DNA from 4 places in the Clostridium aromativorans genome. Region 2 is predicted to be linked to each of the others. Evidence: riboswitches for the same ligand, from Rfam matches in the RefSeq annotation. Region 2 holds a riboswitch; each other region holds the start of a gene.
What was found. A riboswitch is a leader RNA that binds a small molecule or an ion and turns the genes downstream of it on or off. The one in region 2 is predicted to bind S-adenosylmethionine.
Positions count from the first base shown of each region.

Region 1: it holds a riboswitch for S-adenosylmethionine, as region 2 does, so the genes downstream of both, LN736_RS11020 (hypothetical protein) here and LN736_RS00410 (transporter substrate-binding domain-containing protein) in region 2, are expected to answer to the same signal.
Region 3: it holds a riboswitch for S-adenosylmethionine, as region 2 does, so the genes downstream of both, LN736_RS10115 (amino acid permease) here and LN736_RS00410 (transporter substrate-binding domain-containing protein) in region 2, are expected to answer to the same signal.
Region 4: it holds a riboswitch for S-adenosylmethionine, as region 2 does, so the genes downstream of both, LN736_RS08400 (YezD family protein) here and LN736_RS00410 (transporter substrate-binding domain-containing protein) in region 2, are expected to answer to the same signal.

Region 1 covers NZ_JAJJPB010000013.1:36,917-44,790, reverse strand. Annotated here, with positions in the region: gene LN736_RS11025 (DNA topoisomerase III) at 1-1,102, opposite strand, end outside; gene LN736_RS11020 (hypothetical protein) at 1,362-1,793, opposite strand; SAM riboswitch class I at 2,018-2,121, opposite strand; gene glpT (glycerol-3-phosphate transporter) at 2,218-3,552, opposite strand; gene pgtP (phosphoglycerate transporter protein PgtP) at 3,584-4,927, opposite strand; gene LN736_RS11005 (ATP-binding protein) at 5,056-6,828, opposite strand; gene LN736_RS11000 (response regulator transcription factor) at 6,837-7,520, opposite strand; gene LN736_RS10995 (tRNA (mnm(5)s(2)U34)-methyltransferase) at 7,725-7,874, opposite strand, start outside.
Region 2 covers NZ_JAJJPB010000001.1:81,965-89,838, forward strand. Annotated here, with positions in the region: gene dapD (2,3,4,5-tetrahydropyridine-2,6-dicarboxylate N-acetyltransferase) at 1-569, shown strand, start outside; gene LN736_RS00385 (methyltransferase MtaB domain-containing protein) at 632-1,048, opposite strand; gene LN736_RS00390 (cobalamin B12-binding domain-containing protein) at 1,079-1,723, opposite strand; gene LN736_RS00395 (hypothetical protein) at 1,735-2,850, opposite strand; gene LN736_RS00400 (amino acid ABC transporter ATP-binding protein) at 2,881-3,636, opposite strand; gene LN736_RS00405 (amino acid ABC transporter permease) at 3,636-4,355, opposite strand; gene LN736_RS00410 (transporter substrate-binding domain-containing protein) at 4,401-5,216, opposite strand; SAM riboswitch class I at 5,508-5,615, opposite strand; gene LN736_RS00415 (single-stranded DNA-binding protein) at 5,727-6,467, opposite strand; gene LN736_RS00420 (hypothetical protein) at 6,558-7,055, opposite strand; gene pdaB (polysaccharide deacetylase family sporulation protein PdaB) at 7,250-7,874, opposite strand, start outside.
Region 3 covers NZ_JAJJPB010000011.1:82,538-90,411, forward strand. Annotated here, with positions in the region: gene LN736_RS10080 (AAA family ATPase) at 1-512, shown strand, start outside; gene LN736_RS10085 (ketopantoate reductase family protein) at 567-1,496, shown strand; gene LN736_RS10090 (cation diffusion facilitator family transporter) at 1,523-2,395, shown strand; gene lepB (signal peptidase I) at 2,513-3,046, shown strand; partial or broken gene LN736_RS10100 (winged helix-turn-helix domain-containing protein) at 3,065-3,382, shown strand; gene LN736_RS10105 (S-ribosylhomocysteine lyase) at 3,436-3,915, shown strand; gene cysK (cysteine synthase A) at 4,410-5,324, shown strand; SAM riboswitch class I at 5,407-5,514, shown strand; SAM riboswitch class I at 5,590-5,701, shown strand; gene LN736_RS10115 (amino acid permease) at 5,760-7,148, shown strand; gene metK (methionine adenosyltransferase) at 7,177-7,874, shown strand, end outside.
Region 4 covers NZ_JAJJPB010000008.1:60,791-68,664, forward strand. Annotated here, with positions in the region: gene LN736_RS08370 (cysteine desulfurase family protein) at 1-673, shown strand, start outside; gene thiI (tRNA uracil 4-sulfurtransferase ThiI) at 670-1,812, shown strand; gene LN736_RS08380 (S1C family serine protease) at 1,865-3,004, opposite strand; gene LN736_RS08385 (FxLYD domain-containing protein) at 2,991-4,316, opposite strand; gene LN736_RS08390 (HesB-like protein) at 4,339-4,671, opposite strand; gene LN736_RS08395 (DUF4317 domain-containing protein) at 4,851-6,032, shown strand; SAM riboswitch class I at 6,150-6,261, shown strand; gene LN736_RS08400 (YezD family protein) at 6,384-6,545, shown strand; gene sufC (Fe-S cluster assembly ATPase SufC) at 6,767-7,513, shown strand; gene sufB (Fe-S cluster assembly protein SufB) at 7,543-7,874, shown strand, end outside.

The sequences.
Region 1 (7,874 bases), on a different contig from region 2:
TGGCATGGTGATCTCCAATTTTGCCATTATCCACAAACCCTTTATGGGCATTTATTTTTTTACTCATTATCCGATCTGCAAATTTTTTATAACTTCCCAATGAAATAGCTTTCAATCTTTCAGGTATAGTTTCAAACACATCTGTAGAAATATACCTGGAATCAGTTCTTGGATAAGTCAATATCTTATAGTTTTCATAAAGTCTCTGCATTATTGAAAGTGTCTCTTTAGCTGAATAGTTGAATATCCTGTTGGCATCTCTCTGAAGTTCAGTTAGATCATACAGGGCCGGTGAAAATTTTCTTTTGTCATTTTCCACTACATCAACTACAGTACAAATCTTACCATTGATTTTCTTTACAATGCCATCTGCCTTGTCTTTATTAAAGATATTTGCCCTGCCGCTTTTTCTATCAACCCATTTCAATTTAAACTTATCGGATTTAGCAGTGATTTCATAATAATCCTTAGGTTTAAAATCATTTATTTCTTTTTCTCTGTTAACTATCATGGCCAGAGTTGCAGACTGTACTCTCCCTGCAGTAAGCTGTGCATTATATTTGCAAGTGAGGGCCCGGGTTATGTTAAGTCCTACCACCCAGTCCGCTTCTGCCCTGCACTGTGCAGCTCTATACAGATTATCATATTTAGAAGAAGGTTTTAAATTTTTAAATCCATTTATTATGGATTTATCCGTCTGTGAGGATATCCATAACCTTTTAAGAGGTTTTTTTATTCTGGCCTTTTCTATTATCCACCTGGCTACCAGTTCTCCTTCCCTTCCAGAATCCGTGGCAATTACTATTTCCCCTATATCCTTTCTATTCATCTGAGCCTTAACTATATTAAACTGTTTTCCGCTTTGCTTTATAACTACCAGCTTTAATTTTTCTGGAAGCATCGGCAGGTCTTCCAGGTTCCAATTCTTATATTTTTCACTGTAGACTTCCGGATCCGCCAATGTTACCAAATGCCCGAGTGCCCAGGTCACTACATATCTGTCTCCCTCCAGATAGCCCGAGTTTTTTCTATTACACCTAAGTACCCTAGCCAAATCCCTTCCTACAGAAGGCTTTTCAGCCAATACCAATATTTTGCTCATACTTATTTCCTTTCATCATAGATTAAACTTCAAAAAATTAGAGATAGCATTTCCAAACTATCCCTTATTCTATCTATTTTATTATAATATTTATAATGGTTATTTACAAGCTAAAAGGCTGCAACCCGTCCGTTACTACTAATAAAAAAATACTACCCATCTATAAACGGATAGTATTTTTTCACTTCAACAATTGCATACAAAATTTGACTCTTATCACTGCTTTTTTTAAAACACAAGATATAAGAAATTTTTAGTTCTAGATTATTTTTCTCAGTTTTTCCGATGATTTGACATAATCACACAAATTCATATATTTTACTTTCAATTTATACACAGTATAGTTCTTTAAGTTTCCATTTCGAATATATTTCCCCTTATTTTTACCGCCTAAGGCCTTGAATACTCTATAAATTTCAGTAGAATATATTATTTTAGTCAATTTTCCAGAAACACATATTCTCTTAAACATCTTATACTTCTCAATTTTACTTTGAAAGTAAACATTGACTATAGAATCATTTTCAACATTCCCGATATCCTTATCTACAATAAAATATATATCTGTACAATCATTTATAAATTCAGCTATATTTATAATATATTTTTTATCAGTTTTATCCAATGTTATAAAATATGCCTTCTGGGACTGATCTATATATTTCATCGCATCATTTAATATTGCACTCATTTTCATACCCCTTTCCCACTAATATTTGCCGCAATATTTATAATATTGATTTTATCTTTATGCTATTAAAAAAAGATTAAATCTTACTTATTCGCAGAATTCAATCCTTACGGATAAGTTCAACTTAACCTCTAGTTTTCTAGTTAGTCAACTAAAATATTAAATTTACTCATAGAGTCAAAAAACTTCCTATGGAGAAACCACAGGAAGTTATATCCTTTCATTTCTCATCTCTCAGGTTAACCTGCTGGAATTGGCACCATTGAATAATATAAATTCAGGTTGCCGGGTATCATAGGGCCAGTCCCTCCACCTCTCTTGATAAGAATCAATATTTAATTATTACAATTATATATTACAATTATCAAAGTATTTTGTCAATACTAATTTTTATTTTTGTGTTATTAATTTGTAATAATGTCACCTAGGAAGCTGCCGTTTGTTTATCATCTGTTGACCTGTCATGCACATTCCAGGTAAAGCTCAAGAATATTATAGACAAAATGCAGGATACCATAAGAAGAATAAATCCTCCATTCCAGCTGAATTTATCCACTATACTTCCCATAGCTACCTCAGCCAGGACCTCGCCTCCCATATATCCAAATAAACCTGTAAATCCAGCCGCAGTTCCCGATGCGTTTTTAGGTACCAAATCCAGTGCACTTACTCCTATAAGCATAACAGGACCATATATAAGCGCTCCAATAGATGCCAAAGCACAGTTAATTGCTATTGGGTTACTACTCTTCCAATATACAAATACTGCTATAGTTACACCTATCATGCATATTATTCCTATAGGTGCACGTCTCCCATGAAATACTTTATCACTTATCCAGCCCACTATTATTGTTCCAGGTATGGCCGCATATTCAAAAAGCGCAAAGGCAATGGAAGAGCTTCTAGTATCAAAATTTCTCACTTCCTTCAAATAAGTGGGAACCCAATTTATAACTCCATACCTTACAAGGTATACAAATATATTTGCTATGGCAATGTACCAGAGAAATTTATTATTCAGAACATATTTAAACAGTATCTCCTTACCTGTCATCTGTCTCTCCCTGTCATCTACATTTACATCAGGGTAATCATTTTTATACTCTTCTATAGGTGGAAGGCCAACGGACTGAGGCATGTCCCTGGCAAATATAATAAATAATATTCCCCCAACTATTGCAATAATTGCAGGCAGGTAAAAGACGCCCTTCCAATTTCCGAAAATAGAAACTCCTACCATAGCTATAACTGCTATAGTACCTCCTCCTACATTGTGTGCAGTGTTCCAAATGGACATTTTCACTCCACGTTCTCTATCTGAGAACCAATGGGTCATAGTCCTTCCGCAGGGAGGCCATCCCATTCCCTGAAACCATCCATTTAATAACATCAATATAAACATCAAGGTTATACTGGACGTAATAGGGAAAAAGAGATTTACAACTCCTGAGGTTATAAGTCCTAAAGCTAGAAAATATCTGGGATTTGCTCTGTCTGAAACATTTCCCATTACAAATTTGCTTATTCCATAGGCAAGCCCAAGAGCTGAAGCCACAAATCCCAACTCAGTCTTTGTAAATCCCTCTTGTATCAAATAAGTCTTTGCCAATGCAAAATTACTTCTCACAAAATAATAGATCATATACCCTACATATATACTTATAAAAACCTGGATCCTGTACCTTTTATACTGTCTATCTATCTGATCTTCCGGGAGCCTTTGTATATGGGGTGCCGGTTTAAGTACATCAAACATTTTAAACATTCCTCCTTACATATATCAAATATCAAATTTCCTCTAAATACCTATTCTCCATATATCTGTCTCTATTATGAATATTCCATGTAAGAGACAAAAAAAGTGTTCCAAGTACACAAGAGCTTATAATTATCATAAAAAATGCTGTCCATCCATAATACTGTATGCTTTTGCCAATCACAATTCCTCCAAAGGTAGTTCCAAATAAATATCCAAATAATCCTGTAAATCCTCCTGCAGCCCCTGCTGCCTTTTTGGGTACCAAGTCTATAGCCGCAACTCCTATGAGAGTCACTGGAATATAAATCAAAAGTCCCGTAATAAAAAGTGCCATTATATCAACTACATAGTTTCCAGCAGGATTCATCCAGTAAACCATTACAGCCAGCATTACAAGAAGCATCGACATTGTGGAAACAGGTCCCCGTCTTCCTTTAAATGTTATATCACTTAATTTTCCTGCAAAAATGACTCCAGGTATTCCTGCATATTCATAGAAAAAATAAAACCAATTTGTAAGATTCTGTGACAGCCCCTTTACTGTAGTAAGGTATACAGCACACCAATCAAGTATACTGTATCTCACTATATATACAAATATATTTGCAAAGGCAAGACACCATAGATATTTATTATTGAGAATATATTTAAAAAGTATTTCCTTTACTGAAAGCTCCCTTTCCCTATTATCAACTTTGGCACAGCAGTAATAGTCGTTTTTATATTCTTCTATAGGAGGCAATCCACATGAAACAGGATCCTCCCTCATAAATATAAAACAAAATATTCCTATCAATATAGCAGTTACTGCTGGAAAATAGAATATACCCTTCCAGCTGCCAAATATAGCTATTCCAACTACGGTCAAAGGAGCAATAATTCCATTAGCCAGATTATGTGAGATATTCCACGTACACATTTTTGTACCCCTCTCCCCATCTGAAAACCAGTGGGAAAGAGTTTTTCCGCAGGCCGGCCATCCCATGCCCTGGAAATATCCATTTAAAAATATAAGAAACAGCATAAATTTGAAACTATCAGCAAGGGGAAGTAACATATTGACCACTGCAGATAGTATTATACCCACAGATAAAAAAACTCTGGGGCTGCTTTTGTCCGATACAATCCCCATTAAAAATTTACTTATGCCGTAACTTGCAGAGAGAACAGACATTAAAATCCCCACTTGTGCCGTATCAAACCCTTCCTGTAATAAATAAGGTGCTGCCAGAGGGAAATTTTTCCTCACAAAGTAATATCCTGCATAACCTATAAATATGCTTATCATAAGTTGTTTTCTAAGTTTTTCATATTTACAGAATGTACTTTCCTGTGTTTTAAAAGAAGATTTACGATTTAATTTCTTAAGCATGCTTATCATAATTTTTCTCCAATTGAATAATATATTATTGTATACAATAAGTCTTAACAATATTAACATTATTAACATTGTTAACACAATTAACATTATAGGATAGTTTTTCCTTATAGTCAATATATTTATGCATTCAAAGGCAATTTAATTATGAATTCACTGCCTTTGTTCAACTGACTCTTTAAATATATTTTCCCATTAAATTCATCGACTATATGCTTCACTATAGCAAGTCCAAGTCCTGTACCGCCTTCAGACCGGCTTCTTGACTTCTCAACTCTGTAAAACCTCTCAAATATTCTCGGTATATCTTTTTCTGGAATTCCCACTCCATTATCCTTTATGCTTATATATGCAAATTTCTCCCTAGGCTCTGCCATTATCTTTATGTTCCCTCCACATTGCGTATATTTAAGAGCATTATCCAAAATATTTATTATCATCTGTCTGAACCAATCCCTGCTGCATAAATTAATTGAAAAATTTTTAACGGTTAAAATATCTATACTGATGTTTTTATTCATCGATCTATTTTTAAACATATACACTATTTCATCCAATTCCCTGTAGATATTTACCTTATCCATACTGGTATAATATTTTTTGCTTTCAAGCTTTGATAAAAGAAGTATATCATCTATCAACCTCTTTAATCTGTGCAGTTCACCATTTATTATATCTAAAAAACGGACTTGATTTTTATTATTACATCTATCATTCGAATTAACATTTTTAGACAGTGTCTGAGTAAAGCCCATTATGGTAGTAAGGGGAGTTTTAAGCTCATGGGAAGCATTTACAAAAAACTCACTTCTAAGCTCCTCAAGTCTTTTTATCTCTGTAACATCTTCAAATACTATAATTATATTTTTACCATTTCTATTACAATTCAAATCATACTTTATCAAATTAGTAGTTACTTTAAAGATTTTTCCCTTAATCAGTGAAATTTCTCTCTGATTATATTTCCCTGTACCAAAAGTACATTTTATCATTTTCAAAAGTTCTTTTGAGTTTATAATATCTTTTAAATTTATTTTTCCCACGTTTGATTCCTTTATATTAAACATACTCTCTACAGTTGGATTTAAAAGCATTACATTCAATTTTTCATTCATTACCATTATACCGTGAACTATACTGTTTAATATAGAATTCAATTCTATATTCTTGTTATTCAATTCAACTATTGCACTATTTACACTCAAGGACATATTATTAAAACTTTCCGCAAGTTCCTGAAGCTCATCATTAGTATTTATCTTGACTCTGAATTTAAAGTTTCCCCTGGATATCTTTTTGGTAGCCATATTTAGTATATTTATAGGCTCCATCAAATTGTTCAAGAAAAAAAATCCAATTACAATCGCAATTATAGTGCCCATAAGTATTGATATCAAAATACAGCTTAAAAAGGCTCTGTTTAGATTATCAAATTCCTTTAGAGGTACAGAAAGCCTTATAATTATATTTTTACCCTGTATTTTCAAGGGCCTCACTGCCAGAAAAAAACTTTTTTGTTTTGTGTTTTCATCAATTCTTTCATTCACTGCAATATCATCATTAAAACAATTTTGTATTTCAAGTTTATCCATTTGATTTTTCCCAACCAGATTGACACCTGCCGAATCTGCAATTATATTGCCTTTTCCATCTAAAAACGTAACTTCGTTTCCTATCTGAGAAGAAAATTTTTTTGCTATTAAGTAATAATCTATGCTTTCCGCAGTGTCAGCATAACTCATCAGAGCACTTGTAATTAACTTTTCATTCACAATAAGTCTTTCTCTCATGTTTTTCATATAATAAGTTCTTAGAGAACTCAATGCCAGAGCTCCAGTTATTATTGAGCCAACCAAAAGCAGAATTATATATGTACCAAATAATTTTCTTTTCATAAATTCACCTACTTGATCATATAACCCAGTCCTCTAACGGTCTCTATATATTCAGGAAATTTGTCATTATCTTCCAGCTTTTTCCTCAATTTTCTAATATGGACGTCCAAAGTTCTTGAATCATTCAATTTTGAGCATCCCCATACTTCTTTTATTATCATATCTCTCGAAACAATATTTCCCCTGTTTTTGGCAAGCATCTGCAGCAGTTTAAATTCTCTCAGGGTAAATTCTATTTTCCTGCCGTTTTTGGTCACTTCATATTTGTCATTGTCTATAATAATGTTCCCAATTTTTATTATATTTCTATTTTTTATATCATTTTCCGGTACTCTTCTGAGTACAGCATCTATCCTGGCCAGAAGCTCATTTACACTGAAAGGTTTTGTTATATAGTCGTCACCACCAAGTTTCAATCCTACAATCTTATCGTTTTCTTCTTTTCTTACAGTTAACATTATTATGGGGATCTTACTGGTAACCGGATTCTTTCTTATGCGTCTACATACTTCAAATCCATCAATTCCTGGAAGCATTATATCCAGAATTATTATATTTGGAAGTTCTTCCTCTGCAATTTTAACTGCATCCAAACCATTATAACAACATTTAACTTGAAATCTGTCTTCCAAATTGACTTTTATAAGTTCTGTAATATTAACCTCATCATCAACTATCAATGCTTTCTTCATATTTATCTCCCTCTAAAAACACAATTTTAAATATCAACTTCATTAATAAAATAAATTTAAACCCTATACCCCCTAAAATAAGGGCTATAGGGTTATCCAATATTCCCTATTACTATTTTAAATTTTGGAAATTATTTTGTCAAATACTTCAATGACACAAATTTTTAAGAATGTTATGCAATCTGATGTTTATGTTTTCAATACTTATCTCTTTTCAATCGCCACAAGTATCGGCGGACAATTGATCTGATTTTCAAAGGATATTTTGACTACATTATATTTTTTTTGATCCAGGGTTTTCACATAACTTTCCAGTGCACCCTTTTCAATCTTCCCCTGCTCGTGCCCATAGTA
Region 2 (7,874 bases):
TTCATATTATATTTGGAGAAAGTGATGTGATATCCAAATTTCTAGTAGAGAACAGAGATAAAATTGATCATTTCAGAATAGAACAGGATAGGAGAAATTCAGCTATTCCGCTTATGGATCTAATAAACATAGACGCAAGAATTGAACCGGGAGCAATAATACGGGATAAAGTCAAAATAGAAAAAAAGGCAGTTATAATGATGGGAGCAGTCATAAACATAGGCGCTGAAATAGGTGAAGGCGCTATGGTTGATATGAATGCAGTAGTGGGTGCCAGAGGCAAATTAGGGAAAAATGTTCATTTAGGTGCTGGGGCAGTAGTGGCCGGGGTTTTAGAACCGCCTAGTAAGTCTCCCTGCGAGATAGGTGATGATGTCCTCATAGGCGCTAATTCAGTCATCCTAGAAGGTGTGAAGATAGGAAATGGTTCGGTTGTAGCCGCAGGTTCGGTAGTAATAGAGGACATTCCAGCTGGAGTAGTTGCTGCCGGAACTCCTGCAAAAATAATAAAAAAAGTAGACAGCAGTACCATGGACAAAACTAAAATTCTAACAGATTTAAGACAATAATTTAAAATCAAGCGGATAAAATAAAGCTAAAAAACCTTATCCGCTTAAATACCTATTTACATTCAATCTATCTTTAAGTCATATTCTGATGGTATAAAATTATTTAAGTTTAATTCTTGTTTAATTTTATACCAAAATTCTTGTTCGTTTTCTGGAATATTTTCAAGTTGATCACTCATGATGTCAAGCCATTTATATTCTCTATCCTCAATACATACTTCCTTATTGTCAATTGCCTTTCTTATTTCATCCATTGCATCACGAACTATTTTATTAATTTCAATCCCCCATTCTGGATTTACAGTCATAGGTGGAAGAAGCTCTAATTCCACCAACAAACCTTTGCAATATAATTCTTTCGCCCTCTTTAATACTCCTCCTATTACCAGTCCATTTTTTGTTGTCACTGGATTTTCAGCAACACCATATATAAAATCTTTTAATGAACTATAAGCTAACCTGTTAAACTTTTTATTCATATGAAACCTCTCTCGTAAGATAAGACAAATTTAACTTAAATATTTCTTTATCAAAATATCTTTTGCTGCTTCTGCAGCAGTAGCGGCATCCGGCATATAAATATCTGCATCAACTTGCTTTGCATAGCTATCTGTAACTGGCGCACCACCTATCATAAACACATATCTATCTCTTACACCATTAGCTTTAAAATTTTTAATTACCTCACCAATAGATGGCATAGTAGTGGTCAATAATGCCGAAATACCTACAATATCTGCATTGACCTCTGCAGCTTTTTCCACAAATACTTCTGGTGAAACATCTACTCCTAGATCATGTACTTTTATTCCTGCCCCCTGCATCATCATTTTAACTAAATTTTTTCCGATATCATGCAAATCTCCTTTTACCGTACCAATAACAACTGTTCCTATGGGTTTTATACCTGATTCAGTTAATATTGGCTCCAATATTTTTAAACCAGCACTCATGGCTTTTGCTGCAATAAGCATTTCAGGTACATATATTTCATTATTTTTAAATTTTATACCAACTTGTTCCATAGCAGCTATTAAAGCTTCATCTAAAATTTTCTTTGCACTGATTTTTTCTTTTATTAACTGCAGCACAAACTCTTTTGTTTTTTTTAAATTACCTTCTTGAACATATAGAGAAAGTTCTTCTAAATTCATCTCAATTACTCCTATCTTCCATATTTTGTCCATTTACGGGAAAATGTTAAAAATTCATCTGCCTCTTTTCTATTTGAACAATTTACAACAAAAAATACGCCATCTGGAGAAATATTATTTAAAATAGGCTCAATTTGCTCAGGTATAACCTCTCTTATAACTAATTTTTTTCCACAGGATTGAATTTGTTTATACACCTCTATCGATGTTTCACTGGAAAAATACTTAATCACTTTATTAAATTTTGGACTATACTTTGGTACAGGATCCCATTCTATTGAATGAAGCCCTTCTAATCTCAACAATATAGATAAATATTTAACCTGGTCTTCACCATCCAAATTAAAAAGAGCTTGATCTAAATAATCCGCTTCCCTTTGAATTGCAGGAAATACTATATCTTCAAACATAGTTGGGGAAATCATTGTTGAAAATTCACTTAAAAGCGGATACCATGTTTTTTGATTTACAATAGGAACCCATGAAGTAAAGGTTCTTTTATACCTGCTTAGAATTTTTATATTTTCATCAAATACTTCTTTCCAGAATTGATCAATTCTAAAAAGAAACCTTTTAACTTCATCCGGTTCAACAATCAAGTCCATTAGTAAATTTTCTCTTCCTCTCAAGGACGCCAATACATCCATATTAGCACCAACATCAGTAATACTTGTAATATACCTTCCCTGCGAAGCCTCACAAAAGCTTTTGGTAATACCAATAAATTTTTTATAAATTTCGCTGTCTTTTAGAAGACTAAGCTTAGGTAAATCATTCCAATCTGAAATTATAGGTTTGGCATCATACCATATAGTATCCTCTGCTAATTTATATTCAGAGCCCAGAAATGAAGCTAATATACCAGAACCAAAGTCAATATTGGCAATAGGAACTGCATCACCAGCAAAATAAGTAGTATTAAGTTTTTGATTATTTTCTTCCAATCTATAATCTATATCAAACCATTTTTGTTCAAGAGAACCTGGAGGCTTTATTGGTGGATATTTATCAAGTGCTGTTTCATCTGGTGCCATAATGGCAAAATATGCCCCTTCTCCTTCAAATCTTTTGTCCCAAAAATTATAATGCCTATTAAGTCGTTTCTCCATTTCCTCTAAATCCAACAAGTATTTCACCTCCAAAATAAATAATAATCTTCAAATTGCATTTACAATAAACCTTTTAAGCGCCTTACCTATAAATTGACGTGTCCTATTTTCCGAAGGATTAGTAAACATCTTTTCCACAGAACCTTCTTCAACTATTATTCCATCTTCCATTAAAACCACTTTGTCAGCCACATCACGAGCAAAACCAAGCTCATGTGTAACTATAATCATTGTATTATCATCATTAGCAAGCTGTTTTATAGTATGAAGTACCTCATCAACCAATTCTGGATCCAGTGCAGAGGTAGGTTCGTCAAAAAGAAGCACTTCAGGATTCAAAGCCAGGGCCCTGGCAATGCCAACTCTCTGCTGCTGACCTCCTGAAAGCTGGCACGGATAATAATCAACCCTATCTTTCAGACCAACTTTATCTAAAATCTGCCTTGCAATTTCCACTGCTTTTTCTTTATTTAATTTTTTAACTGTTGTAAGCCCTATAGTTACATTCTGAAGCACATTTAAATTTTTAAAAAGATTATACTGCTGAAAAACCATAGCAGTGGAAGTCCTAAGCTGAAATATATCTTTTTTGCTTGCAGTTTGAGAATTAACCCTAAGTCCGTTGATTTCAATTATTCCAGAGGAAGGCCGTTCTAAAAAATTTATACTGCGCAGTAAAGTAGATTTCCCAGAACCACTCGGCCCAAGTATGGCAATTACCTCACCTTTTTTTACTGTTAAATTCACATTTTTCAATACATGATGCTCAGAAAAATATTTATTAATATTTCGTAGATTAATCATCAAACAACACTTCTTTCAAATATTCTGCTTCGTTTTTCCAATAAATTAAGACACTTTTCAAGTATTATGCATATAAACCAGTATATAATGGAGACGGCTATATAAATTTCAAAAAAAGCCAAACCTCTGGCTCCAATTATTTTTGCCTCCCCCATTATGTCTACAATACCTATCATAAAAATGAGAGAAGTATCTTTAACGGTGCTGATTAATGTATTTCCTAAATTAGGTATAGCTACAATCAGTGCCTGCGGAAGAACAATTTTGAGCATTATTTGAGCTTGGCTCATTCCTATAGAATTAGCTGCTTCAAACTGACCCCTGTCAACAGCTTCAATTGAAGATCGTATGGTCTCAGACAAATATGCCCCTAAATTAACTGAAAACGCCAATATCGCATAGTATTCAGGTGGTATTACATTTACATTAATGTTCTCAAACCAACCGTATTTTATCTGAAAAAAGTACAAAAATTTAGGCATACCAAAATAAATAAGATATAGTTGAACTAACAAAGGTGTTCCCCTTACAAAAGACACATAAACCATAGCAATTTGCCTTAATACTGATATTTTATAAATTTTAACAATAGCTATAAAAAAACCTACCAATAACCCAAATAACATGGATATAACAGTTACCATCATCGTAGCTGATAAATATGGAATTAACTTTGGAATACACTTCACCATATAAGTAAAATCAAATATCTTGTCCATAAAACACCCTCCTGATATGAAGTCATGATATTCTATACCATCTATTTATTTAGGTATATACTCTCCACCAGTCCATTTTTTTGATAACTTTGCAAGCGTGCCGTCTTCTCTAAGCTGTTTAATTATAGGATCGATTTTTGATTTGAGTTCCTGCCCTTGCTTGTCTTTCTTAAAAACAAGATGTATCTTGTCACTTTGAACTGGTTTTGCAACTACCTGTACCTGTAAATTCTGCTTTTTGATAGTGGCCTCTGTCATTACTGGATCATTTACATAAGCGTCAACTCTTCCATTTTGCACATCTATCAAATTATCTGATGAATTTCCTGTATCATTATATTTTAAAATTATTTTATTACCATTTTCCTTATTATATTTTTCAAGCAATTGTGTGTATGAGTCACCTACAGAAGCTGCTACACTTTTACCTTTTAAATCTTCCAACGACTTTATATCATTTCTACCTTTTTTTACAATTATGACTGACTCAGCTGTAAAATACGGCTGATCTGAAAAAAGATATTTTTTCTCACGCTCAGGGTTTTTAGCAATTTCATCTGCAACAATTTGAGTTTTATTTGATTCCAGCGAAAGAAAAATACTATCCCAAGCAGCAGGTGCAAATGTAAATTTATATTCATCTAATCTCTTATCTATTTCCTTTATTACATCAATATCATATCCAGTTAAATTACCTTTGTCATCATTGTAACAAAAAGGCGGATAATCATTTTGCGTACCTACATATATGGTTTTTACTTCTTTTTTGCTCGTATTGGGTTTTGTATTTGAAGAGCATCCGTTAAAAATCGCTATTATTACCACTAACGCTAAAATTATTGCAGTTTTCTTTTTTTCCATATTTTTCTCTCCTTTGAATTTTATTATATCTTTATCAATATTCACAACTATTTTAAATAAATCTGCAATATCACCGCCTTTTGATAATTATTTTGGGAATAAACAAAGGCCAAGAATTACCATTATAAAATTATAAATTCATAATTTCACAACGGCAAAACTTAGCCTTTAGTTTTCTAATCAACTAATTTTAAATTAATAATCTTTAAATTTTTCCCAAGTCTCAAAAAATAATCAGAAATAAAAAAACTTCTTGCAGAGAAAACTACAAGAAGTAACATTCTAATAATATCCTCATCTTTCAGGCTTCGCCTGATGGAATTAGCACCATTGAATACATAATAATATCCAGGTTGCCGAGCTTCATAGGGCCAGTCCCTCCGCTTCTCTTGATAAGAAAATTAATTTTTAATTTATATTGCATACATTACGAGATTTAGTATATAACATATCAATTTTTTTGTCAACAGAAATCGAATTGTCAATTTTTTTATTCTTATCCATAATTACTTAGGATATACGTTTACCTTCCACATTTTCATTAAAATTGTTCTTTTGTTCTTCTTTTGCTTCTTTTAAATTTTCTTCACCTTTATCATCAGCCTTTTTCACGCATTCTTCATCGTTATCGTTTTTATTCACTTTTTCCATTTTAGAAATGGAAACTTCATAGGCCACTTTTTTTACGACTTCTGTATCAGATATTTTTTTTTGATATTCTCTGCTCTGCAGCCTTCCCCAAATTCTTATGTTGTCACTGACTTTCAACGACTTACAAAACCTAGAATTTCTTCCCCAGGCAATAGTAGGTATGTAGTCAGATTTATTATAGGCTCTATTTACAGCTAACAGCATATCGGAGATCTCCCTTCCAAAGGGAGTTGTCCTATAAATTGGTTCTTTGCATATGAAACCGTCAAGAAAAATTTGATTTGGATTTTTACTTTTTTCTTTACATAAACTTATATTCCTTGCAAATACAGTTAATATCAATCTATTTGCTCCATCTACAAATTTATTGTATGATCTCAATTGTCCTTCCACTACAATATCTATTCCCGGGATAATATTCATTCCACCTATAAGTCTTTCTGAAATTGTAATAAATAATACATCCTTGCTTTCGCTTAATCTCGGGACTTCAATATTAAAGGTATAAAAACCTTCACCATACATTTCATGACTAAATTTTAATTCTGATACTACTTTGCCTTCAAGATAAATTTTATTATTTAACATTAAATTGTCCATCATAAACCCCTCTTTCCCTTAGTTTTAAATATCTCATTATCCTATAACTATTCACAGGGAGGTAAAAATATACTTGCAAATACTTAATATTTAACTAAAAATTTTAAATGCTTTATTTTTGAGCAATATATGCATGTATCTATTATCCATCAGCCCCAAAGTTATAGCTATCATAGCTGCATATAGTTCATCAATGTCTCTTAAAACCATGTTAATCGGAATTTCCTGAGATTCAATTATATTCTGTCCATTTTGTACAATATCTCTCTGAAGGCAATATACAAATCCACTGTTATAATCTAAGCTGGATATGGTAACTGTATTTTTGCTGCCTAATCCATAGGTTATGATATAACCTTGCAAATTTAAATCATCACCTAAACCATCTATTAAATCCATATTTATAAAATAATAGCGTCCATCCAAAATATCATGTTTTTTATTTATAGAATTCATTATTATATATTTTGCTTTTTCAACGCCATCTTTATTTTCAGACACATTGTACTGTAAATTGTTCAGATCTAATAAATTTATCAAATGGCTTTTAAAATTATCATTACTATCAATAATTTTTACGAATCCCATAAAAATATTACCTCCTGAAAAAATATATAATCTAAAATTATTTTAAACAGGATATAGTTTTTTATACTAATTCTCCATTTGCTAAAAATCTCATTATAAACCTTTACTATATGAGTATTATATACAGACTTGCTTTACTGCCATTATAATACATATTTATCCTATTTTTCAATAACTGTTATAATATAAGATATTTAATTGTGTATCTGCTTTCCCTCATAATTTAATTTGTAATTATTTTTGTAAATTAAATCTCCTACTTTGACAAATTTATAACCTTTTTTTTGAAGTTCTTTTATTATTTTAGGCAAATTTTCCGGCGTATATCTGGCATTACCATGAAACAGAAGTATTGAACCTGGCTTTGTATTCTTAATTATTCTGTTATATTCAATATCTGCCCCCTGTTCTTTCCAGTCCACACTGTCCACATTCCATTGAATACAATAATATCCTGATTCTTTTACTAAATCTATCACCCTGTCATTATAAGCTCCTTCTGGACATCTAAATAACTCGGTACCTGCTCCTGTTATGCTTCTTATTTTCGCTTCGTTTATATTTATATCTTCAATGATCTTTTCACGAGATATTTTAGTCATGTTAGGATGTCTATTGGAATGATTTCCTATTTCATGTCCCCTTTTATATATTTCTTCTAGTTTAACAGGATTTTTATCCACCCAGTCACCTACTACAAAAAATGTGGCTTTAATATCGTATTTATCAAGTAAATCCAATATTTTTTCAGTATAATCATCTTTACCTAAACTCACATCAAAAGTTATAGCCACTTTTTTTTCTTTTGTGTCTACAGAA
Region 3 (7,874 bases), on a different contig from region 2:
AACTGGCGCTCCTGGATGATCTTGAGAAGTTATTCAAGGGGAAAAAATTTGTGGAATTTGTTGCAGGCAATCAACTGAAATATATATCCCTGGAAGCAGATAAAAAGTTAAAGGAAATCACATGCGGGAACTATGGGTTGGAAGTTGATGAAGATGGCAGATTTTTTATAAGGGATTATAAAAATGGAGGCAAAAAAAGAGATGCGTCCACTTTGTCGGGAGGAGAGACTTTTGTGACCTCATTGGCACTGGCGCTGGCATTGTCATTACAGATACAGCTAAAAGGCAGGGCGCCTCTGGAGTTGTTTTTTTTAGATGAAGGCTTTGGAACACTGGATGAAAATTTACTTGAAACAGTCATGGATTCACTGGAAAAGATCCATAATGACAAATTGTCAATAGGTATAATAAGTCATCTAGAATCCATAAAGGAAAGGATGCCGGTGAAGCTCATCGTTACTCCAGCTGAATCTGGAATGGGCGGGAGTAAGGCTAAAATTGAATTAGGTTAGAACATTTTATTAAAATACAGAGAGTATTCAGTATAATGATAGGGGGAGTTTATGGTGAAAAGTATAAAGAATATATCTGCTATAGGGATGGGAGCTATTGGCTGTGCCTATGTTAGCAAGTTGTACGATCTGAATCCTGGGGGATTGAAAGTTATAGCAGGCGGTGAAAGAGCTGAAAGATATAGAAAACATGGATTTATAATAAATGGTAAAAGATATGATTTTAAATATGTAGCACCAGAAGAGAAAACTGAACCTGCAGATTTGATTATTGTTTCCGTGAAAGCAAATCAACTTTCCCAGGCTGTGGAGGATATGAAAAATCAAGTTGGGGAAAATACAATTATAATATCTCTCATGAATGGAATTACCAGTGAAGAGATAATAGGAAAAAGATATGGAATGAATAAGATGCTCTATTCTCTCTGTATTGCCATTGACGGAAACCGCAGAGGAAATGTCATCTCTTTTTCCAGTTATGGAAATATAGCTTTTGGTGAAAAAACAAATAGTACTTACTCAGAAAAAGTACAGATTGTAAAAGAACTTTTTGACAGGGCAGATATACCTTACAGCATTCCAAAGGATATGATTCATTCCCTGTGGTATAAATTTATGATCAATGTAGGAATAAATCAGGCTTCAGCAGTTATAGGGGGAAATTATGGAGTATTTCAATCTGTAGGTGAAGCGAAAGAATTGATGGAGTCAGCTATGTGGGAAGTGGTAAGATTGTCTCAGAAAATGGGCATAAATTTGAGTGGACAGGATATTGAAAAATGGAATGAAGTACTTGCCACCATGCCTCCTCACAGCAATACTTCAATGTGTCAGGATATTGAATATGGAAGAAAGACTGAAGTTGATATGTTTGCGGGAACCGTATGCAGACTGGGAGGAAAATATGGAATAGACACTCCGGTAAACAGGACACTTTTAAATATAATAAAAGCAGTGGAGTCGAAAAATGATTTAAAGGTATAGATTTTATACTTTATAGGAGAAAATAGATGGAAGAGGATTATAAAAATCTTAAAATTGCAGAAAAGAGAACTAAGGTAAATGTGGTAGTATATGTGTTTTTATCTTTATTTAAACTCGGTATAGGATATTTTTTTAATTCCAAGGTTCTTTTTGCAGACGGCATTAATAATTCCACGGATATCATAGCCTCCCTTGCCATTGTTATAGGGCTTAAAATATCGAGGAAACCTGCCGATGAGGACCATGCCTATGGACATTTGAGGGCACAGACGGTATCTACCCTGGTGGCCTCTTTGATAATGATAGCCGTTGGAGCAGAGGTTTTTTACAATGCAGTATACTCTACAGTTTTTTTTAAGACCAAAGCACCGGATATGATGTCTGCAGTAGTTTCCATTATATGTACTGTACTGGTATATGCAGTGTACAGGTATAACAGGAAAGTGGCAGTTAAAATCAAGAGCCTGGCACTTATGGCTGCTGCAAAAGACAATCTTTCAGATGCTTGGGTCAGTTTTGGGGCCGCCTGTGGAATTATAGCTTCGCAGTTTGGTCTTCCCTGGATAGATCCACTGGCGGCGGTAATAGTGGGAATACTTATAATAAAAACAGGTATAGGGATCTTCAAGGAGTCCGCCCAAAGTTTAACTGATGGTTTTGACAGCAGGCAGCTGGACAAAATAATTGGAAAAATAAATCAAATTGAAGGCGTAGACAGCGTCAAGGATGTAAAGGCTAGGGTACATGGAAATAATATTTTACTTGATATTATAATAAGTGTCAGCTCTAAATTGACCGTACTGGAAAGTCATGGTATTACGGAAAAAATAGAAAATATGCTGAGCAGTGAATTTCAGATAAAATATGCAATTATACATGTAGAGCCGGCTTTGAAATAGGCCGTCATATCCAGATATCAAAGTTCAGAGTTGAAATATAAAACTCTGCAGATTTTCAAATTTGTCTGAAAACTGTTATTTTTGCTATAATGATAATAGGTAAAGGGGTGTGATATCGTGAAAGATAAAGAATTCTTTAAGAAGTTCAGGGAATATGCCTTTTACATTATTCTGGCTATTGGACTGGCACTTGTATGCAGAAGTTATGTTTTTGCCCGGACTGATGTAATAGGATCTTCCATGCAGCCGACTTTTAATGATAAGGATGTTATATTTATGGAAAAGATAAGCACTGAAACTGGACATATAAACAGAGGAGAAGTGGTCGTTTTCAACTCTCATGACGAGAATGAGGACAACTATATAAAAAGGGTTATAGGAATAGCTGGAGATAAAATTGAGATAAAGTCCGGAGAGGTTTATTTAAATGGAAAAGTTCTCACTGAAAGTTATCTTCCAGAAGAAGTTGTAACTGAGGCCAATTCAGCTGTTGCGGAGTATGTTGTGCCCGAAGGTTATATTTTTGTGCTTGGGGATAATAGGAAAAATAGTACCGACAGCAGAATAATAGGGCCTGTAAATTTAAAGGATGTTAAGGGACATGTAATTTTAAGAGTGTATCCTTTTAAGAATATAAACTACTTTAAATAATTACAAATGGAGTTTGCTTATTATTTTAATGAGGGCGATTTGATAATTGATAATTTAAGTTACGAAGTTAAAAAATCAGGGGAAACAGTCAATCTTACCCCCATAGAATACAAAATACTTTCAGTTATGGTAAACCATCCTGAAAAGATTTTTACAAGGGAGGAACTTATATCTATTGCGCTGGAGAAAAATTTTGATGGATACAACAGAGCCATTGATTCACATATAAAAAATTTAAGACAGAAAATAGAAACTGATTCCAAAAAGCCTGCATATATTTTAACTGTAAGGGGAATAGGATATAAGTTTGGAGGAATAAAGGGCAAAGCTGAATAATTGATTACAGGTTTAACATGATGTATAATGAGTTCTACAGGAGGCGATATTGCATGGATAAAATTTCAAGTTTCACTGTCAATCATTTAAAATTAATACCAGGTGTTTATGTTTCCAGAAAAGATAAATTTGGAGATGTAGTTCTAACCACATTTGATATAAGAATGACAAGCCCTAATGACGAACCTGTTATGAATACAGCTGAAGTTCATACTATTGAGCATTTGGGAGCAACTTTTTTGAGAAATCACAGCACTTATGGAGGTAAAACCGTATATTTTGGACCCATGGGTTGCAGAACCGGATTTTATCTGATTTTGTATGGAGACTATGAGTCAAAGGATATCGTGGATTTGCTGGTGGAAATGTATAAATTTATCTTGAATTTTGAAGGTGACATACCCGGTGCTGCTCCAAAAGACTGCGGAAATTATTTGGATATGAATCTTCCTATGGCGAAGTACTGGGCAGATAAATTTCTCAAAGAGGTCTTGACAGACATCTCGGATGAGAGGTTGAATTATCCTGAATAATACAATACAATTTATAAAAGGTTGCTTCTATCTATTTTGAGCAGAAGTAACTTTTTTAAATTTTATATGTAAAATTATACTTGATTAATTAAAGTTTATGTAGTATTATCAGATTGTAGATTATATAAATGTAATGATGGGAAGAGTAGATTGTACGATGCTATTTTAGAGAGAATTTTCGTGTGGTGTGAGAAAATTTTAGCGGGAGACAATTGAAATGCATCCTGGAGCACTGAATTGAACTTGAGTAGGTTTCAGCGGAAACAGCCGTTAAAATGTTAAGGTATGATTGTACCGACAATGAGTTTTTCTTTCCTGCATAGGTTGTTTTTATGCAGTACTTGAGGGATAAACAGAGTGGAACCGTAGAAGTAAAACCTTCTGCCTCTGTAAGGGGCGGAAGGTTTTTTGTTTTTCATAATTCCGGAATTTGAAAAATATTAAACAACAGCTTCAACAGCGAAAATTTGTAATTTAAAGGAGATTGTTATATTATGGAAGTTTTTAATGATATTAAGGAAATGATAGGAAAAACACCTATACTGAAAATAAACAAATTTGATCTAAAAGATGGAGTTAATATATATGCCAAACTTGAAAATTTTAATCCAGGAGGCAGTGTAAAAGATAGAATTGGCGATTATATGATAAAAAAGGCAGAGGAAAGCGGTAGATTGAAGAAAGGCTACACTATAGTTGAAGCTACTGCAGGCAATACTGGTCTTGGAATTGCGCTGGGAGCTTTAAACAGAGGATACAGGGTTATATTTGCAGTACCGGAGAAATTTTCCATAGAAAAACAGGTATTGATGAGGGCGCTTGGAGCGGAGATAATTCATACTCCAGAAGAAGATGGAATGAGAGGTGCTATTGAAAAATCCAAGGAGATTTTAAATCAGATACCAAATTCCATAGCTTTGGGACAATTTGAAAACAATGATAATCCCGAGGCACATTATGCTACTACAGGTCCTGAAATATATGAACAGTTAGGTGGGAAAATAGATTATTTTGTGGCTGGAGCAGGTACCGGCGGAACTTTTACAGGTGTGGCAAAGTATTTAAAGGAAAAGGACAGCAGCATAAAGACCATACTGGCGGATCCGGAAGGTTCTACCCTTGGCGGTGGTACTGAAGAGCACGGTTATGCTATTGAAGGCATAGGAAATGATTTCCTGCCGGACACTATGGATATAAAATTGGTTGATAAAGTTATAAAGGTAAATGATGATGAAGCTTTTAGATTGGTGAGAGAGTTGGCAAAAAAGGAAGGCTTGATAGTTGGATCTTCCTCTGGTGCAGCTCTTGCAGCAGCGTTGAAATTGGCAGATACCATAGATGGAGGAAATATAGTAACTATATTTCCAGATAGGGGAGACAGATATTTCAGTAAAAATTTGTATGAATAGAAAGATTTCTATTGACAAAAAGAATAAAGAATTGTATATTGAATATAAATTAAATATAAGTGATTTACAATATTTGTAGACTTTCTTATCGAGAGAGGCGGAGGGACTGGCCCTGTGATGCCCGGCAACCGATTGTAATTTGTACAGTAAATGGTGCCAATTCCAGCAGGTAAAACCTGAAAGATGAGAGATAATGGAATTTATACTTCCTGTGATTTCTCACAGGAAGTTTTTTAATGTAATTATATAAAATCAAATATTATAATTCTTATCAAGAGTGGTTAAGGGACTGGCCCTATGATACCCGGCAACCAGATATACATTTAGTTCGTACATCTAGGTGCTAATTCCAGCAGGTATATCCTGAAAGATGAGGGACAATGGAATCTATATGTCTTCTCACATATAGATTTTTTACTTGGAGGTATAAATAAGATGTACAATAATGCAGGCAATAAATTACTAAAAAAAGATCTTAAAAATAGGCATATTCAGATGATAGCTATTGGAGGTGCCATAGGTGTAGGATTGTTCTATGGCTCTGCAGATGCTATTAAGACAGGCGGACCTGCCATTATTCTGGCATATTTAATAGGAGGACTGTTCATTTTTTTCATTATGAGGGCCTTGGGTGAGCTGGCTGTAGATGAGCCAAATTCGGGTTCCTTCAGTGCTTATGCTACTCGTTACCTTGGAAATTTTGCAGGATTTTTTTCAGGCTGGACATATTGGTTTCAGGCTACAGCTACTGTTATGGCAGAACTCACTGCCATGGGGGTATATGTTCAATTTTGGCTTCCCCAGTTTCCAAAATGGATTACTGCACTTATATTTTTGATCATACTCATTGCAGTCAATTTAGTTGGAGTTAAAGCTTACGGTGAATTTGAATTTTGGTTTGCCCTTGTGAAAGTGGTTGCCATAGTATGCATGATTATTTTTGGAATGCTTATTATATTATTTGGATTTAATAATGGAGGGCATTCTATTGGATTTTCTAATATATGGAATAATGGAGGATTTTTCGCCAATGGATTTAAAGGGTTTGTGCTTTCTTTTGTTTTTGTGAGTTTTGCATTTGGAGGGGTGGAACTTATTGGCATAACGGCGGGAGAGGCAAGGGATCCACAAAAATCCATTCCAAAAGCTATCAACGATGTATTTTGGCGTATACTTATCTTCTATGTGGGTTCTGTGTTGGTGATGCTGGCACTTTATCCCTGGAATAAAATTGGGGTTGCAGGAAGTCCCTTTGTATTGGTGTTCTCTAAAGTAGGTATTCCTGCAGCTGCTTCAGTCATAAATTTTGTAATTTTGACAGCTGCTCTTTCAGGCATGAACAGTGCCCTGTATATAAATGGCAGAATGCTTTACAGTCTGGCACTAAATGGTAATGCTCCCAGAGTATTTGGAAAGTTGAATAAATCCGGGGCACCCTATGTGGGAACACTCTTCAGTACGGCTGTGGCATTGATTGCCGTAATTTTAAATTATTTCATACCGGAGAAATTTTTTACATATATTTCCTCAACAACAACTATAGCCATTTTGACTGCCTGGGGTACGATTCTTATAACACAATTGAAGTTCCGCAGAAAAAAAGCTATGGAAGGGCAGAAAATTGCTTTTAAAATGCCTTTTTACCCTTTTTCTTCATACATTACAATAATTTATCTGCTGGCTATTGTTGTTACAATGGCGTTTTTGCCAGCTACCCGCATTGCCCTTTATATTGCGCCTATATGGGTATTGGCCATGGTGGGAATATATAAATTACTTCATCATAGTGAACAATCAAAATTATCATATATAAATAGTAAATAGAAAAGTTAAATAAATTGGAGGGATAAAGATGAGTAGATTATTTACATCAGAATCAGTTACAGAGGGACATCCTGATAAAATTTGTGATCAAATATCGGATGCAGTTCTAGATGCTGTTATTGAACAGGACAAATATGGAAGAGTAGCTTGCGAAACAGTTGTAAATACAGGGCTTGTGCTTCTAGTTGGAGAGATATCCACTAAAGCCTATGTGGATATACCTAAGATAGTGAGGAAAACTATCGAAGAAATAGGATATACAGGTTCAAAATTTGGATTTGATGCCAGCAATTGCGCGGTTATAACATCAATAGATGAGCAATCTTCAGATATTGCCTTGGGAGTAAATGAATCACTGGAGGCAAAACTGGGAGAAAAAGATGATATAGAGGCAATAGGTGCAGGGGATCAAGGGATGGTGTTTGGATTTGCCACAAATGAGACACCTGAATATATGCCACTTCCAATAGCACTGGCTCATAGACTTTCGAGAGGATTGGCCGATGTCAGGAAAAATGGCATTATTCCATATTTAGGACCAGATGGTAAAACCCAGGTTACAGTAGAATATGAAGGAGAAAAACCTGTGAGAGTAGATACAATTTTGATATCCTCACAACATGAAGAAAATGTGGAACATGACCAGATTGAAAGAGATATAATAGATAATGTCATAAAAGAGGTAATACCTGAGAAATTTATAGATTCCAATACCAAATATATTGT
Region 4 (7,874 bases), on a different contig from region 2:
AGCTATAGGAGAGCTTATAAAGGAAAAGAGCAGCAGAATAAAATTTCATGTTGATGCAGTTCAGGCTTATGGAAAATATGATATAGATGTTAAAAAAATGCATATAGATTTATTATCTGCCAGTGGTCATAAAATACATGGCCCCAGGGGAGTAGGAATTGCCTATGTTAGAAAAGGGCTTATACCAAGACCTCTGATATATGGAGGTGGACAGGAAAGAGGATTTAGATCAGGTACTGAGAATTTAGCTGCTGTTGTAGGACTTGCAAAAGCTGCTGAAAAGATATATAAAAACAGAGAGCAGAATTTTCACCACGTAGATGAAGTGAAAAAATATTTCATGGAGAAACTCAGAGATATGGAGGAAGTTAAAATAAACAGCTGTGGAAAAGAATATTCTCCTTATGTATTAAGTGTTTCTTTTATAGGAGTTAGAGGAGAAGTATTGCTTCATATGTTGGAGGAGAAGGGCATTTATGTTTCTACAGGTTCTGCCTGTTCTGCCAAGAGCAGTAAAGACAGCCACGTGCTGGAGGCAATTGGACTTCCTAAAGATCATATAAGGGGTACTATAAGATTTAGCTTTGGCGAGGATAATTCAAAAGAAGAAGTGGATTATGCTTTAGATGTGATAGATGAATCTTTAAAGTTTTTAAGGAGAGTAGGTAAATGAGAAAATTATTGCTTGTAAAATATGCTCCGGAAATATTCTTAAAGGGATTGAACAAGGGAAAATTTGAGAGAAAATTAAAAGGTAATATAGAGAATACTTTTAAGGACAGCAGGTACTCTTTTGTAGTAGATCAGGGAAGATGGTTTATAGAATGCGATGATTTAAAAGATGGTATAAAAAAGCTTAAAAATATATGCGGCATATCTGAAATATGTGTGGTAGATGAAATAGATTCCGATATAGAAAGTATTAAAAAGCAAGCTCTCAGTAATGCTCTGAAAAATGAGGGAAAGACTTTTAAAGTTGTAACTAAAAGGGCAAACAAAAACTTTCCAGGAACTTCTATGGATGTAAGCAGAGAAGTTGGGGCTTATATACTGCAGAATACTGAAAGATTATCGGTAGATGTGAGAAAGCCTGATTTCTTTGTAAATATTGAGATAAGAGATAAGGCCTATGTATATTCAAAAAGAATTAAAGGTATAGGTGGCATGCCTTATGGTACTAACGGCAGTACTATACTTATGCTTTCAGGTGGTATAGATTCTCCAGTAGCCGGTTATATGATGGCAAGAAGGGGAGTTAGATTGAATTGTGTGTATTTCCACAGTCATCCCTATACCAGTGAAAGAGCCAAGGAGAAAGTCAAGGAACTGGCGGGTGTGTTGAAGAAATACACCGGGAGCATAAGCCTTTATGTGGTTCCCTTTACAAAAATACAGATGAGCATAATTGAAAACTGCAGAGAAGACGAATTGACTATAATAATGAGAAGATTCATGATGAGAATAGCCTGTAATTTAGCTGAAAGACATGGTATAAATTCTGTAACTACAGGAGAAAGTATAGGTCAGGTTGCCAGCCAGACTATGGAAGGTCTTGTTGTAAGCAATGATGTAGCAGATAGACCGGTATTTAGACCATTGATAGCCATGGACAAAGTGGATATAATGGACGTGGCAAGACAGATTGGGACTTATGAAATTTCCATATTGCCCTATGAGGACTGCTGTACCATATTTGTACCAAAACATCCTAAAATTAAACCCAGAGTTGAAGAGATAAGGAAAGCAGAAAGTGTTTTGGATATAGATGCTCTGGTAAAAGAGTCCGTGGAAAATACTGAATTTTTTAGCTGAGATCATATGAAAATGCAGTTCACTAAAATATTAAGTGATCTGCATTTTTCATTTATTCTTGAGGTGTGCTTTTGCCGCTCAGGATCTTAAGATTATTATTTTCATATCCTATGGTATACACCACATTGTATTTACTGACTTTCGAATTTGATGTATTTCCTTCAACAGCCTGAATTACAGCGGAAACTTCTATGTTTCCATTTTCTGTCCCATGACAGATCATATTGTCTATTTTTACAGATAAAGTTTGAAGGTAGCCTTTTCTAAAGTCTTCATAGGTAGTACTTTGCTGCCAGTTTGCTCCAAGTAAAGAATAGGCAGTTACATAGTCATTGGAATTTAAACTGTTGTAGAAATATGAAACTAAATAAGCGGCATCCTCTGTGGAAAGCTTTGAATCTCCAGTTGAAGCAGTATTTTGGGATGAAAATTTATAGGTATTGGGATTAGCTGCCCAGTTGTCTATCATGGGAATAACTTGAGTTATTGGTATGCTGAAACCTATGGATTCATCGTCTACTTTTGCAGAGTTTATACCTATAACTTGTCCTGTGCTTCTATCCAAAAGAGGGCCTCCGCTGTTGCCTGGAGATACAGGGGCAGAAATTTGGTAGACATTTTTATACTGGTAATTTTCTAGGTTGAAATTTCTATTCAAACCGCTTATTATACCTGTAGTAGCTGTATTCTGAAGACCAAGAGGGCTTCCAAGGGCTATTATCTCATCTCCTATATCAGCCTTTTTGTTTTTTGAAATTTTCATCGGACTTTTTCCTTTTAAGTTATCCACCCTGACTAAAGCTATATCTGTAAGCTCACTTTTACCTATAAGCTTACCTTTATATGTTGCGGTATCGGCCATCTTTACAATTATGGCGGAGCCGTCTTTTACCACATGTGCATTAGTTACTATATCTCCTTTTGTATCATATAAAAAACCAGAGCCAGTTATATTTCCACTGCTATTCTTTACTTCTAAAGATACCACTAATTTTTGATTTTCATGTATTATTGTCTTTAAATCCTTGGATTTGGGTGTGCCGAGTACTTCAGACACATTTCCCAATTTAGATGAACCTCTGGAGGATTTAAGACTTATATTTTTATGTATAGCAAAACATGCTGTAATGCCAATTACTAAGAAGGTTATTGTGGTAAGAAGAGAAACTATAAAAATTTTATTTATTTTCATAACTATCCTCCTGCGGCAATATCCAGGTTATTTTTGTGATTTTAATGTGATGGCCTTTTGACATCCCATATTCTGTATTTTCAAATTGACCTGTGTCATTTATAGATAAGTAATTGGGATATACATAGGTAGAATCGTTTCCAAGTTCGGCATTACTGGAATTATATATGGTATAGTATATTTGTATAGAGCTGATGGGCTTTGTAGCTATGTTTTTGATAGTTCCTTTAATTACGAAATCTCCGTATTTATTTATATTAGTAGAAGTAGAAACTACCTCTACTGCATTGGTTTTATTGTTTTTGTTCTCCAGGGCAGCTGAAGCCATGGCGTTCTGAATTCTAGTCTGTTCAGCTGTTTCAAAAGAATTTTTCTCGGATATTATGACCTGTTTAAAATTGTTGAGCTTTTTATCATTTGGATTATAAACGATACCTTTGTCTATAGTTTGAAGGGCAGAGGTGAAATCATTGTTTTTCAAATATTCATTCGCAGTGTTGTAAGCCACAGCGCTTATTCTTTTTCTAAGTTCTGAAGCAGTTTCACTGGCCTCTTTCACATTGTAATTGGATATTTTGTTTAGCAGTCCAGCTAAATCCTCTATGCTGCTTTTATTATTCATTTCATTTTTTATTTGTAATACAGTTATGCCCATTTTCTTATTTTCTATGTTTTTATTTAACAGGGAATAAAAAGCTCCGGTTTTATCCGATATTAAATTAACAGCTTCGTCTAATTCATTTAAAGCCCCATTGTAATTTTTATCCTTTATATAACTATCTACGGCACTTATATGTAAGTTTACAGATTTGCCATCCTGCAAAAATATTTTATCTGCTTTTAGGGTTTCATTATTTGGACGTAAACTCAGGGCCTTGTCTATTATTGAATACGCACTAGATATATTTCCCTGAAGAGCTATATTTTCGGCAGTAGTTCTATTTTTTTCAACATTTTTAGAAACAGAGGCTTCATATAAATAATAAGTGCAGGTTAAACTCACGGCAAGTACTGCTGACAAAAGGGGCATTGCTATATTTATATTTTTATAAAATGGAATTTTACAACAGGTATTATCTCCAACTTTCTTATTTAAACTAAAATTTGTTGTATTGTCTTTTGATTTATCTAAAGCTAGGGCGTTTAACTGATCCTCTTTTATATTATGTTTTAAGGCTTGTCTGATATTATGAATTTTAATTGTACTTTCATTTAAATTTTCTATTTCCAGGTTTTTATTTAACCTGGTTCCGCATTTTTCACAAAATAGAGCTTGATTAGAAACCTTGGCTCCACATTTATAACAAAACATTCTAGTATTCTCCTTAAATTTATTAATTTTTACATCCATTGCAGTTTTCACAGTCTGGAAGGTTAGGTTTAAATACGGGTTCTATAGAAAAACTTCCGAGTCCGTTTTCGCTTCCACATAGGAATATAAAACCACTAAACTGCATGAATAAGTTTTTGTCTACTATAAAATTTATATCCTTTATTTGCTGAGTCAAATCATTGTCGTTTTTTTTATCGGCACTCATGTTGAAATGAGGACCGTGACAGGACATACCATCTAAATAAATTCTTATTGTAGAATAGGTAATATTATTCTCAGTCAAAAATTTTTTAAATTCATTGTAAGCTGTATTACTTATTTTTATAAAATTCATATAAAATCCTCGCTTAATGATCAAATTTTTATAATTGTACAGATATACTTATATGTATTGTACCAAAAATTTTATAATTGTACTATAGTAATTTATTCATAGCAAATATTATTATATTTTGTTAAAATAAGTATGTATAGAATGGGATTAGAACTTATTTTTAGAGCGGAGATGTAAAAATGAACAAAAAAGATTTGGCGAATATAAGAAAAGAGTTTAAGTTGGGAAGTTATATGCTTCCTATTAAGGAAGTTTACAGCGTATATTTAAAAAAAGATAATGGAGAAATAATAACCAGGGAACTAGAGCATTTTGAAATGATGGAAATAGAGAAGAGGGAGCTTTACCTGAATAATTTCAAAAAGGTGCTTACAGGTTCTCTGGATTCCAAAATATTTGAATTGGATTTTAAGGAAACGGATGGGAAAGAAGGCCATGAGGTTGGTGAAAGCACACAGCAGATATTGTATGGTGCTTTGAATTCCGGGAAGAGTGCGGCTGAATTTGGAGATAAGATAGTGGATAAAATATCTAAAAATTATACCTATGATACGGATGTAGTGATAAATTTTATAAAAGCAGAGTATTATAACAGCAGAAAAAATAAGAATGGAGATGAAAGTGATGTAGAAGATTATGTTCAAGCTGTGGAGTTTATATTGTGCAGTGTAAACAAGGTGGAAATTCCCAAAAAGGTATTGAAATTTGATTATACCGAGATGAAATTCAAGCCCAATTCTGCACTGGATATGATCGTGAATTTAAATTCTCCTCTAGACGGATTCATGTTTCCAAGTTTTACATGTGAATATGTAGATGTGAACAAGATAATATATTATTCTTCTAAAACGAAGCAGGTTAACGGCACTTTTGTAGAAAAAGTCCTTGAGTGTACTGTAAAACCCACGGCTGTAGAAGAAAAAGAAAGTTTTAAAAGTATACTGGGTACAGTGACAGGAGGCAGAATAAAGCCGGATATCATGAAGGATGTATATGAAAGAATAAATGAAAAACTTGATGGAGGAGATAGGGAAGAGGAGGCAGTACTGGATGTAAATGAAGTTACCAGGGTTTTAAAAGAAAGCGGCCTTAAACATATACAGTCTGTCAAAAGCGCCTTTCAAGAGGTATGTGGTGGAGATCATGAATTTAAAGCCAGAAATGTAATCCCTGATTTTAAAAGTAAATCTGTAAAGATTGAAAATGAAAATACAAGTATAATTATAAGGCCTCAAGATCTGGGTAGTGTAAAGCAGGTAATAGACAAGAGAGGGAAAAAATGTTTATTGATAGAACTTAAAGAAGATATGGTTATAGACGGGCTTAATTTGGAGACTGAGAAAATGGAAGATTATATCTAATTGAAAACAATTCTTTTAAGGATAAAATTTTAATGTTAAACTTCTTAATTTGATTAAAAATTAATTTGACCGTAAGAATGTTATAAGGTATAATTAAAGTCAATAATTTAATATTAACCCTTATCAAGAGAAACTTAGGGAATGGCCCGATGAAGTTTCAGCAACCCATGTATTAATTGGTACATGTAAGGTGCTAAGTCCATCAGAACACAGTTCTGGAAGATGAGGTAAATATAAAACTTCAACTTGAACATTTTATATTTATTATAATATAGAAAAATCCTCTTCTTCATAAAAGGGGATTTTTTAGTTATTAATTTATAAATTAATGTAAAAGGGGGCAATATGAAAATGGGAGAAAAAACTGCGCGAAAAAATAACCAGATCTCAGAACAGTACATTAAAGAAATATTGCAGTCATTGAAGAGTATAAATTATGGTTCAATAACTTTGGTGATTCAAGATGGAATAGTAATTCAGGTAGAGACAAAAGAAAAAATAAGACTAAAATAGAGATTGAATAAACTTAAGATATTATCAGAAAATAAAAACTTTTAGAGAAAAATATAAAATGATATTTTAATTATTGATTATCCTTTAAATAAATAGTAAAATGTAATCAGATACAATGTTGAGTATTTAAGTCGGATATTTTATCCTGATGCCCATTTATAATGGGATTGATTTTTGGAATTAAATATGACTTAAATACTCGGATATAAAGGAGAGGTATAATGGGAAAAAAGTTACTGGAAATAAATAAGCTGAAAACGGAAGTTGAAGGTAATGAAATATTAAAAGGACTTGATCTAGAAATTGGCAAGGGTGAAATACATGCCATAATGGGTCCCAATGGGGCAGGGAAATCTACTCTTGTAAATACTATAATGGGTCATCCTAAATATGTAATATCATCAGGAGATATAGTATTTGATGGGGAAAAAATAAATGATTTAAAGGTGGATGAAAGGGCAAGAAAGGGAATATTCATGTCTTTTCAGTATCCGCAGGAGATACAGGGAATAACTGTTGAAAATTTTTTACGCAATGCTAAGGCTGCTGTTACAGGTAAGAGAGGTGGAATATTGGCATTTAGAAAAGCTTTAAAAGAAAAGCTAAAGCTTTTAAAAATAGATGAAAGTTATGCTAAAAGATATTTAAACGTGGGATTTTCAGGTGGAGAAAAAAAGAAAAATGAAATACTCCAGATGGCGGTACTTGAGCCCAAGCTTGCTATGCTGGACGAAACGGATTCTGGACTTGATGTAGATGCAGTTAGAGTAGTATCGGAAGGGGTGAGCAAACTCCGAACAGAGGATAACTCCATACTTATAATTACACATCACGATAGTATATTAGAATATTTGAAACCGGATTACGTTCATATACTTGTAGATGGAAGAATAGTTAAAACTGGTGATGCATCTTTAGCTGAGGAAATAGAGAAAAACGGATATGACAGGTTTAAGGCATTGGCTTAACAGGATGTTTTAAAAGAGAGGTGTTTTTATTGGAAAAAGAAAAAACTCATATAGAAGATATAAGAAGAAATATTTATGATATAAAAAATGAAGACAAATCCAGTTATAAAACTGGCTCGGGTCTTACAAAAAAGATAATAGAAGAAATATCAGATGAAAAAAATGATCCTGAATGGATGAGGGAGTTTAGACTTAAATCCTTAGATATTTACAATAAGATGCCTATGCCGTCCTGGGGACCTGATCTTTCGGATCTGGATATGAATAACATAGTTACCTATGTAAGGCCTGATACCAACATGAAACATGATTGGAAGGATGTGCCCAAAGATATAAAAAGAACTTTTGATTTACTTGGAAT